DNA from 2 places in the Acidovorax sp. SDU_ACID1 genome. Region 1 is predicted to be linked to the other one. Evidence: riboswitches for the same ligand, from Rfam matches in the RefSeq annotation. Region 1 holds a riboswitch; the other holds the start of a gene.
What was found. A riboswitch is a leader RNA that binds a small molecule or an ion and turns the genes downstream of it on or off. The one in region 1 is predicted to bind cobalamin.
Positions count from the first base shown of each region.

Region 1 (5,449 bases):
CGCCCAGGCTGCGCAGGGTGTCCAGGTTGGCGTCGTAGACGAAGCAGAAGGCCGCGTCCTGCGCCACGGCCACGGTGCGGCCGGCGAGCAGCGGCGGCACGGGCGTTGGCTGCAAGGGCGCGGCGAAGTCCACGGCAAAGCGCTGCAGCGCCTGCAGATCCATGCGGCCCAGCGGCGTGGCGGCCAGCGCGTCGGCGGCCGCATCGAGGCGCGGCAGGGCATCGGGCAGCTCCTGTGCGCCCACCAGGCCCAGGTGCCGCTCGGGCAGGAGGCCACCAGGCTCCCCCGTACCCGCAGCGGCATCCGTGAGGCGTGGCAGGGCGCCCAGCCAGTCGGCGCCGTCCCGTAGCCCGGCGCGCAGCATGTCCGCGTGGCGCTCGCCCGCCACGCGGTTGGCCAGCACGCCGGCCCAGGGCAGGTCCGCCCAGTAGTGGCGCAGCCCGTGCACGACGGCACCCAGCGTGCCGGCCATGGCACCGGCATCGACCACTGCCAGCACGGGCATACCGAAGCGCCGCGCCAGCGCGGCCACGCTGTGCTCGCCGTCGAACAGGCCCATCACCCCTTCGACCAGCAGCAGGTCCGCCTGCGCGGCGGCTTGCGCCAGGCGCTGCGCGCAGTCGGCCTCGCCGGTCATCCACAGGTCGAGCTGGTGCACTGGCGCGCCGCTGGCGAGCTGGTGCCAGTGGGGATCGAGGTAGTCCGGCCCACACTTGAAAACGCGCACGCGCCGGCCCTGGCGTGCATGCAGGCGCGCCAGGGCGGCGGTGACGGTGGTCTTGCCCTGGCCCGAGGCGGGCGCGGCGATGACCAGTGCGGGGCAGCGGGCCATGTCAGGTCAGCGCGGGGCCCACTTCAGGCCGACGTACACGGAGCGCCCCGGCGTCACATAGGTGCGCGCCAGCTGGTAATCCTTGTCGCCCAGGTTGTCCACGCGGGCGAGCAGCGTGAAGTCGCGCGCCACCTGGGTGCTGGCATAGAGGTTGACAAGCGTGTAGCCGCCCAGCACCTGCGTGTTGGTCGCGTTCTCGAAACGCTGGCCCGAGGCCTGCACCTCGGCGCCCAGCGTCCAGCCGGCCAGCTGCGTATCGGCGCCGAAGGTGGCATGGCGCTTGGCGCGGCGCTGCAGCTGCTTGCCGGTGGTGAGGTCCTTGGGGTTCTGCAGGTCGATGGAGCCGCGCAGCGTCACGCCGCCGATGCGGTGGCCCGCGGAGAGAGTGACGCCCTTGTATTCAGCGCGGCCCACGCTGTTGTAGCAGCCGAATGCCTGGTTGCAGGCCGTGTAGCCGCTGTCGAAGACGATCAGGTCGCTCACGCGGTTGCGGTAAGCCACCACGCCCGCATAGCTGGCGCCGCTCGCGTAGCGCAGGCCCAGTTCGACGTTGCGGCCTGTCTCGGGCTTCAGGCTGGGATCGCCGTAGATGCTGAAGCGCTGGTACAGCGTGGGGGCGCGGAAGGCCGTTCCAGCCGATGCCGTGGCACGCAGCGTGGGCGTGATCGCGTAGCCATAGGCCACGCTGCCCGTGTTCTTGCTGCCGAACTCGCTGTCGGAGTCATGGCGCACGTTGAGCTGCAGGGTGTGGCCGCCCGCGTTGAAGCCGTAGCCCAGGGCCAGCGCGTCCTGCGAGCGGTCGCGGTCGATGGGGGCATTGGCCAACTCGTCCTCGCGGCGCTCCAGCGCGGCGGTGAACAGGTGCGCGCCCAGGCGGTATTCGTTCTGCCACAGGTAGCCGCGCAGGTGCGTGCGGGTGAGGTAGTAGGCAGGCGTGGTTTCGTACCGGCTGACCGAGTCCGTGACCGACACGCGCGAGCTGAACGCATCCGTCCACTTGGCCGACCAGGTGAGGCCCGCCGTGTGCATGCGGTTGTCGTTCTGGTCGTTCTCGGGGTTGGCCGGGGTGTATTTGGAGCCGTCGTAGCCCGACTTCATCTCGTTGGCCAGCAGCGTGGCGTCGAGCCGATGGGCGGTATTGATCTGGAAACCCAGGCGCGCATTGCCCGCCGTGGCGCGGTAGCCGTCCTTGTCGGGGTTGTGGCCCGCGTTGTCGCGGATGTCGTAGCCGTCGCTGCGCTCGTGGCTGATGCCCAGCGCGTAGTCGAAGGCGCCCGCCGCGCCGCTCACGCCCGCTTCGATCTTGCGCAGGTTGTGCGAGCCCAGGCCCACGCCCACGTAGGGCGCCGCCGGGCCCTCGCCCTTCTTAGTGAAGAGCTGGATCACGCCGCCCATGGCGTCCGAGCCGTAGACAGCAGCGGCCGGGCCGCGCAGCACCTCGATGCGGTCGATCTGCGACAGCGGGATCTGCTCCCACACGGCGCCGCCGGTGGACTGCGAGTCCACGCGCACGCCGTCGATGTACACGGCGGTGAAGCGCCCCTCGGCGCCGCGCATGAACACATTGGACGAATTGCCTACGCCGCCGTTGCGCGTGATCTCCACGCCCGGCAGGCGCGCCAGCAGGTCCACCAGGCCGGTGGCGCCCGCGGTGTCGATGGTCTCGCGGTCCACGATGGAAACGTCCGCCACGATGTCGGTCAGCGGCTGCTCGGTGCGGGTGGCGGTGATCACGACTTCATTCAGGGAAGGGGCGCGCAGATTCTGCGCCACCAGCACGCCACCCTCCTGGGCCTGCGCCGCACAGGTCACCATGGCCGCCAGGGCCAAGGCCGAATAGCGCAGGTGCGCACGCGCGGGCGCTGCGGCGCACTCGCGGAAAGACCGATTCATCATAGGAAAAATTACTGCTAGGTAACCCGTGCCAGCTTCCCCGCCAGCGTTGGGTGATACAGCCGCGTGCGCCTTTTTGCAGGCGCACACGGCCACCATGTTGGCCGGTATCCGGGCTGGCGGAACAGCTTCCATGGCCTTCCCAGGGGCTTGTTCAAGGCACCCAGTGGCGTGTGTATGAAAGTGGAGCCGGCGTGCGACTCATCCGCTGACCGTTGCGGGGGCAGCGCAGGCACAGGACACGCTCCATGGCGGAGGCGCCTTCCCTGCTTCCCGTTGAACTGCGGCATGCGAACCACGCCGCGAGCACCAACGCGTGTAATTTTACGTTGCCCGGCGACGCCGTCCCTACAATCGGCGGCGTATGGCCCACCCCTCCTCCCTCGATCAGATCGCCGAGCGCGTCGAGCGCTTGCTGCTGCGCCATGCGGAGCTGCAGCGCACCAACACGCTGCTGGCGCAGCAGGTCATGGCGCTCACGCAGGAGCGCGACTCCCTCCAATCCCGCCTGCAGGCCGCCCGCGCGCGCGTGGACGCACTGCTTGACCGCCTGCCCCCTGCTTCCGAGACGAAGGACGCGCCATGAAGCAAATCGAGGTCCAGATCCTGCAGCAAAGCTATGTGCTGGCCTGCCCCGAAGGGCAGGAGGCCCGCCTGCTGGACGCCGTGGAGCGCGTGGACACGGCCATGACCCGTATCCGCGACGCGGGCAAGGTACGCGCGCGCGAGCGCATCGCGGTGCTGGCTGCCCTCAACCTGGCATTCGAGCTGGCCGACCGGGAAGCCCTGTCCGCCGCGGCGCAGTCCGTTGCGCGGGCCAGCGCCGCGCCAACCGGCACGGATGAAGCCGCCGGCGACGAACGCGTGCAGCAGTTGCTGCTGCGCCTGGACGAAGCCCTGGGTGACGACGGGCGACTCTTGTAAGCATTCCCTGAAGAGGTCCCCAACCCGGACTCGCGGCCTTACAATGGAACCGTCTGCAGTGCTGCCGGACTTTATATTTCCTTGAACCAATGCTCATTGAGCACGGGCTTGGTACATTGCCTGGTGAGCGTGATCATCTCGCGTCAGATGAACCCAACGCCTGGCTGCCCTCGCCCACCTGAACCCCCGGTTCAGGATGCCGGTCCGGTGGCATTTGCAGACACCCTCTTCCTGTGCCCATGACGCAGGGCACGCATCAGACCTCACCCCCCGCCAGCAAGCCAGAAGCGCCCCACTGCCGCGCCAGCAGAGCGCGAAAGTCGGCCATCGGCAAGGCGGGCGCGCACAGGAATCCCTGGTAGCAGTCGCAGTCCATCTCACGCAACGCGAGCCGCTGCTGCTCGGTTTCCACGCCCTCCGCGAGAACTTCGATGCGCAGCGCGCGGCCCATGCTGGCGATGGCGCGCACGATCGCCCGGTCACCCTCGTCGCCGGGCAGGCCGCTCACGAACGACTTGTCGATCTTGAGCTTGTGGATGTCCAGCTTCTTGAGATAGGCCAGGCTGGAATAGCCGGTTCCGAAGTCGTCAATGGACAGACGCACGCCCAATTGCGACAAGGCATGGAGCAGTTGCTCCATCTCCAGCGCATCCTGCAGCAGGATGGTTTCCGTCAGTTCCAGCTCCAGTTGGTCCGGCGGAAGGCCGCATTCGTCCAGCAGGCCGGTCACGCGCTCCACGAAGCCGGGCTGGCGGAACTCCAGTGCCGAGACATTGACCGACACCGGCAGCGGCACGCCGCATCGCCGCCAGCGGGCCGCTTCCCGGATGGCCTGTTCCATGACCCATGCCCCCAGCGTGACGATGTAGCCGGACTCCTCTGCCAGCGGAATGAACACGCTGGGCGATACCGCGCCCAATTCAGGGTCGGTCCACCGGACCAGCGCCTCAGCGCCCACGATGCGTCCGTCCGCCATGCCCACCTGGGGCTGGTAGTGCACGGCCATGTGCCCCTGCCCGAGGGCCTGCCGCATCGCGTGCTCCATCTTCATGCGCGACAGCAGATGGGCATTCATCTGCGGCTGGTAGAAGCCGTAGCTGCCGCGTCCGCGCTCCTTGACGCGGTACATGGCCGTGTCCGCCTGCTTGATGAGGTCGTCCAGCGTCATGCCGTCGCGGGGATACAAGGCCATGCCGATGCTGCACTGGATCGAGAACCCCAGCTCATCGAGCATGAACGGGCTCGCCATCTCGTCCAGCACACGCCGCGCTACGGCCTCTGCCACCACCGCATCGGCATCGTGCAGGTAGATGACGAATTCATCGCCTCCCAGGCGGCAGAGCATGTCTGACTGGCGCAGGCAGTCCTGCAGCCGCCTCGCCACGAGCTGCAGCACCCGGTCTCCGAACGGGTGCCCCATGGAGTCATTGATGATCTTGAAGCGGTCGAGGTCCAGGAAAAGGATCGCAAAGCCGCCGCCGCGCGTGCTCACGCCGTCGATGGCCGCCATGACCCGCTGCCCCAGCAGCAGCCGGTTCGGCAAGCCCGTCAGCACGTCGCGGTAGGCCAGCTCTTCGATGCGCCGCTGGGCTGCATGCTGCGAAGTGAGGTCGCGCATGAAGCCGATGCTCTGCGTGATGGCGCCCGCATCGTCGCGCAGCGCCACCCAGGACAGTTGCACGGCGCAGCGGCTGCCGTCCTGCCGGGCAAGGGCCAGTTCGCCTTCCCAGAACCCCCTGCGCGCCCACCCGTCCGCCACCCGGCCCATGAACGCATCGGCCTCGTCGTTCGGACACAGCA
Region 1 is NZ_CP152342.1:2,889,198-2,894,646, forward strand. Features, by position in the region: gene AAG689_RS14265 (cobyrinate a,c-diamide synthase) at 1-832, opposite strand, end outside; gene AAG689_RS14270 (TonB-dependent receptor domain-containing protein) at 839-2,728, opposite strand; cobalamin riboswitch at 2,810-3,054, opposite strand; gene AAG689_RS14275 (hypothetical protein) at 3,090-3,311, shown strand; gene AAG689_RS14280 (cell division protein ZapA) at 3,308-3,649, shown strand; gene AAG689_RS14285 (EAL domain-containing protein) at 3,906-5,449, opposite strand, start outside.

Region 2 (5,449 bases), 780 kb from region 1:
ACAGGCCGAGCGAAACGCCATCGACCAGCGTGCGGTTCTGCCGCGCCAGGGTCAGGCCGCGCGCGGCCAGCATGGACTGCGCCGTCATGCGCGGCTCCCCTGCGCGCGCAGGCGGCGCGCGAGCAGCACGATGAAAAACGGCCCGCCCGCCACGGCGGTGATGAGGCCCAGCGGCACCTCGGCCGGCGGCAGCACGCTGCGCGCGATGGCATCGGCCACCGTCACCACGATGGCGCCGGCCAGGGCGCTGGCGGGCAGCACGCTGCGGTGCCGCGTGCCCACGAACCAGCGCGCGATGTGCGGCGCCGCCAGCCCCACGAAGGCCACCAGCCCGCCATACGCCACGGCGGCCGCGACCACCAGCGAGCCCAGCAGCACCGCGCGCGGCACGAAGCGCTTCACGTCCAGGCCGAAGCCCTGGGCCGTCGCGTCGCCCAGCCCGAGCAGGTCGAGCCCCCGTGCGGCGCCCTGTGTGACAGCCAGGCACGCGAGCGTGATCAGCGCCAGCATGGCGAAGCCCTTCCAGGTGGGCGTCTGTATGCCGCCCAGCACCCAGCTCATGACGACCTGCAGGCTCACGGTTTCGTCCGACAGCGCCAGCATGAGGAAGGAGCGGATGGCGCCCAGCATCGCCGCCATGGCCACGCCGGCCAGCAGCATGCCCGGCGCATCGAGCGCGCCCGCCACGCGCGCCACGGCAAGCACCAGCACCGTGGCGCCCCAGGCCCCGCAGAATGCGAGCAGCGGCAGCAGCCACGGTTGCGGCAGCCCCAGCGGCACCAGCAGCGCTACCGTGGCGCCCAGCGCCGCGCCGCCGGAGGCGCCCAGCAGGTAGGGCTCGGCCAGCGGGTTGCGGAACACGCCCTGGAACACCGCCCCCGACAGCCCCAGCAGCGCGCCCACGCAGGCGGCGGCCAGCACGCGCGGCAGCCGCCATTCCCACAGCAGGCGGCTGCGCAGCGTGTCGCTGTCGGTGAACGCGCGCCAGATCTCGGCGGGCGTGGCCCACTGGTGGCCCGCGCAGGCGCCCAGCAGCAGGCACAGCGCCAGCACGGCCAGGGCCGGGAGCCAGACTGCGTTGGGCCGCATCAGCCTTGGCTCCCGCGTATCCATTGGGCCAGCGTCTCGATGCCGTCGAACGTGCGCGGCCCGGGGATCAGGAATTCCGAGCGCGATACCGTGATGGCCCGGCGCCCCCGCACCGCGCGCATGTCGCGCCAACCGGGCCTCTGCACCAGGTCGTCCAGCGCGGCCTGGGTGCCGGCGAACAGCAGCACGTCGGGGTTGGAGGCCAGCGCCGCCTCGGGCGAGACCTGGGCCAGCGTGCCGATGTCCGGCATCGCATGCCGCGCGCCTGCGCGCACGATGGCCTCGCCGGTATAGGTCTTGGGCCTTGCCACGAGCAGCATGCCGTTGCCCATGCGGCCGGTGACCATCAGCGCGCTGGGCGCGGCGCGGCCCGCCATGCGCGCATCCACGGCGCGCAGGCGCTCTTCCAGCGAAGCGGCCAGCGCATCGCCGCGCGCGGGCACGCCTGTCGCCTGCGACACCAGCCGCACGTTGCCGATCACCTCGTCCAGCGTGCGGCTGAGCAGCACCATGATGGGCACGCCGATGCGCTCCATCGGGTCCACGAGCTGGTGCGCAGCCTGGCGCGCAGGCGTGACGATCACCAGGTCGGGCCGGCGCGCCACCACGGCATCCACCGAGAACCCGAGCCGCCCGCCCACCTTGGGCAGGCCGGCGACTTCGGGCGGAAAGCGCGTGTAGTCCTCCACGCCGACGATCCGGTCCGCCAAGCCCAGCGATGCGACCAGCTCCGTGTTCGACGAAAAGATGGTCACGATGCGCCGCGCCGGTGCCGCCAGCTCCACGCTGCGGCCCAGTGCGTCGCGCAGGGCGATGGGCGCCGCGTTCGCAGCAGGCCAATGCGCAGCCACGCCCAGCGCGACACCAGCGCCCACCAGGCTGCGCCGGCTCAGCCGCCGGACATGGCTGCGTCCTGCCTGCAACTGCATCGCCGGCTTCAGAAGTCGGCCTGCAAGCCCACCATCCATTCGCGGCCCGGCATGGAGGTGCCGCAACTGCCGTTCTGGAAGAGGGGATTGGCGATGCAGGGCCGCTGGTCCAGCGCAATGAAGATGGGGTGGCGGTTGAGGTTGAAGAGGTTGTTCACGCCGCCGAACAGCTTCACGCTGCGGCTCAGGCGGTAATCCGCACGCATGTTCCACACCGTGAAGGCGCCCTTGCGGTGGATCCAGGTGCTGCTCGGCTCACCCAGGGGAACGAGCAGGTTCTCTTCCGTGTCGTACCACATCGGGCCGCGCAGCAGCGCGGTGAGCTGCATGCTCCAGTCGCCGGCATTGCGGTCCATGCCGCGCGCATAGCGCATGCCGGCGGAGGCTTCGTACTTGTACATGCGCTGCACGCGGTCGGTGTTGGCCGTCGCCGCTGCACCCTTGTCCTTCATCTGGAAGTGGTAGTAGCCGTTGCCGAAAGCCGTCAGGGCGTGCCCGCCCAGCGGCAGGCCGAGCAGCTTGCCCACATCGGCGTTGGCGCTGATTTCGAGACCGCGCGCGACGATGTCCGCGGCATTGTTCGCGTAATCCGACGTATTGGTGGTCGGGCCGCGCGACACGGTGATGATGCGGTCGGAAATCGTGTTCTGGAACAGCGCCGCATCGAACCTCCATGCGCTTTGCCGGTACGTGGTGCCGATCTCGAACTGGCGGCTCGATTCAGGCTTGAGGTTGGGGTTGCCGAAGATGCGGCCGCCGCCCACCGCCGTGAAATCCGCGGACAGCTCGCTGGCCGTCGGCGCGCGGAAGCCCGTGGATGCACCCGCGCGCAAGCTCCATGCACCGGTCGCCTTCCACGTCGCGCCTGTCGACCAGGTGAGCTTGTCGTAGTCCCGCGCCGTCGTCACGGCCATGGGCACATTCGGCGTCTGGTCGAAGCGTGTTTCGCCCCATGTTTTGCGTGCGCCCGCACGCAGCGTCAGGCGTTTGTCGAAGAAACTTTGCGCATCTTCGAAATACAGCGCCTTGGTGTGCTCGGTCTGATTGTTGTCGTAGGGCGCGACTTGCCCCGTGGGGCCGCCAGGCATGGGATCGCGCTCACGGTCCGAGCGCAGGCGGTTCTTCTCGTAGTCGAAGCCGAACAGCAGGTCGTTCGTATCCGTGAGCCGCAAACGCGGCTGCAGCCGCAGCCCCGTGGCGTCCAGGGCGCGGTGGTTGTAGTCGCGCGACGTGCCTGGTACGGCATTGACGCCCGACCTGATGACTGGGGAGGCCCAGTTGAATTCATCCACGTCGCGGAAGGTGTAGAGGTGCGCCAGCCAGCTCACGCGCTCACCCGGCAGCGCGCCCTCGTACTTCAGGTCGGCAGACTGGTTATAGCGGTTGTCGCGGCTGTGGATATTCCCCCCCGATCCGCGAAATCCCGCGTTGTAGATGCCATCTGTGCGAGCCTGCAGTTCCACGCGGTGCAGATCAGCGATCTGCCAGCCCAGCGCGCCCGTCGCCCCCCGGCGCTTCCAGCTCGTGTTCTTCATCTCGGAGCCGCCGCTGCCGGAGTGGTAGTCGTCACGCCCGCCGGCACTGGCACCCACGTACCAGTCCCACTTGTCGGTCGCGCCGCCGATCTGCGCGTCGGTGCGCCAGCCACCCCACCCACTGGCCACCACCTGCGCGCGGTTGCGCCCGCCGTCTGCGCCGTTGCGCAGGATGATGTTGATGACACCCCCCATGTTCTGGCTGCCGTACACCACCGAAGCGGGCCCGCGCACGATCTCGATGCGCTGCACGTCGGACAGGCTCAGCTTGGAGAGGTTGGCCGTACCCGCGCGGCGGCCATTGAGCAGCACCAGCACCTGGCCACGGTAGTCGCGCCCCTGCCCGTCCGTCGCAGCGCCGCGCAGGTTCAGCGAAGTCTGCGCCGCAGTCCATTCGCTCAGGAACCCGACGGCGTGCTCGGCCAGCAGATCGGTGATCGACCTGGCGGACGAGCGTTCGATGTCTTCCCGGCCGATCGTCTGGGTCGTGGCCGCGATACGGGAGCGATCCTCGGGACGCGCCGTAGCGGTGACGAACACCTCTTCCAGTGCTTTGGGCTGGCCTATGGAATCAGCATGAGAACGCTGCTCCTGCGCCATGGCCGAGGTGACCGCCCAGGCCACAGCGCACAGCACAGCACCACGCTGCAGATGGAATGGAAGGAGAGACCCGAAAGCGTGGCGGCGTACAGCCCGCTGAATATCGAAGGAAGGCATGCGATGTTCCTGAGCCACGCTTCGCACACCCGCGAAGCCACTGGCCGTGTTGTCAAAACACGCCGCATTCCGCACATTCCACGGGTAGGCCCAGCATGTCACCACGTCCCCGCGTACACCACGAGTCATGCGCAGCCCCTTGCCGGCCAGCCCGGACTGCGCCCTCCCGCGGCGTCCGAAGCGATAACAAAGGCCGGTATCCGGGCTTGCGAAACGCCTGCGCAGTCGTGCTACTGACAAATGCGCAGACTCGGTTCGTCGCCTTCCCACGCCGTAAGGAGCGCAGTGACCGCCGTTGGCTCATTGAGCCGGTGGCATGAGAACCGGAGATTTCGCTGACCGTTGCGGGGGCAGCGCAGGAATCGCGAGCCAATGAAGGCCGCTCACCTGCTTCCCGTTTAACCTGGGGAACTGGATGCTTTTGACATCGCAGCCCTATTACAGGCACCTTCGAATCCAAGCGTCCCGTCCAAAACCGGCAGGCTTCGGAAGAATGCTTGGCCGCGATTATCTCGGAAAAACCTGATCTGGTTTGTAGGAAGGCCAACTGCGACAAATTGGTGGAGCACACGTGCAGGGAGCGCTATTCCTCAGGGCTGGGCCTTGTCGCACAGGAAGCAAACCAGCCTTCGCAACACGGACGGCCATCACTCCAGAAAACTCAAAGCATCCAGCGCAGCCATGCACCCCGTGCCAGCACTGGTGATTGCTTGCCGGTACACATGGTCCTGAACATCGCCGGCTGCGAATACGCCTGGCAGGCTTGTTATGGTTGCCATTCCCTGGTTGCCGGAACGGGTGACGATGTAGCCGTCTTTCATCTCCAGTTGGCCCCTGAAGATCTCGGTGTTCGGGTGGTGACCGATCGCGATAAAGCAGCCTTGTAGCGCCAAATCCTCAGACTCGCCAGTCAATACATTCCTGATGCGTACGCCGGTCACCCCGGAGTCGTCACCGAGGACCTCGTCGACAGCGCTGTGCAATCTGAGGGTGATCTTTCCTTCCGCCACCTTCTCATAAACCTTGTCCACGAGGATAGGCTCAGCCCTGAACTTGTCGCGGCGATGGATCAGGGTGACCGACTTCGCGATGTTGGACATATACAGCGCTTCCTCGACCGCTGAGTTCCCGCCACCGACGACGCAGACGTCCTGGCCCTGATAGAAGAATCCATCACAA
Region 2 is NZ_CP152342.1:2,111,786-2,117,234, forward strand. Features, by position in the region: gene AAG689_RS10330 (ABC transporter ATP-binding protein) at 1-88, opposite strand, end outside; gene AAG689_RS10335 (FecCD family ABC transporter permease) at 85-1,089, opposite strand; gene AAG689_RS10340 (ABC transporter substrate-binding protein) at 1,089-2,018, opposite strand; gene AAG689_RS10345 (TonB-dependent receptor) at 2,027-4,093, opposite strand; cobalamin riboswitch at 4,444-4,708, opposite strand; gene trxB (thioredoxin-disulfide reductase) at 4,918-5,449, opposite strand, start outside.
Region 2: another riboswitch for cobalamin. It lies ahead of AAG689_RS10345 (TonB-dependent receptor); the one in region 1 lies ahead of AAG689_RS14270 (TonB-dependent receptor domain-containing protein).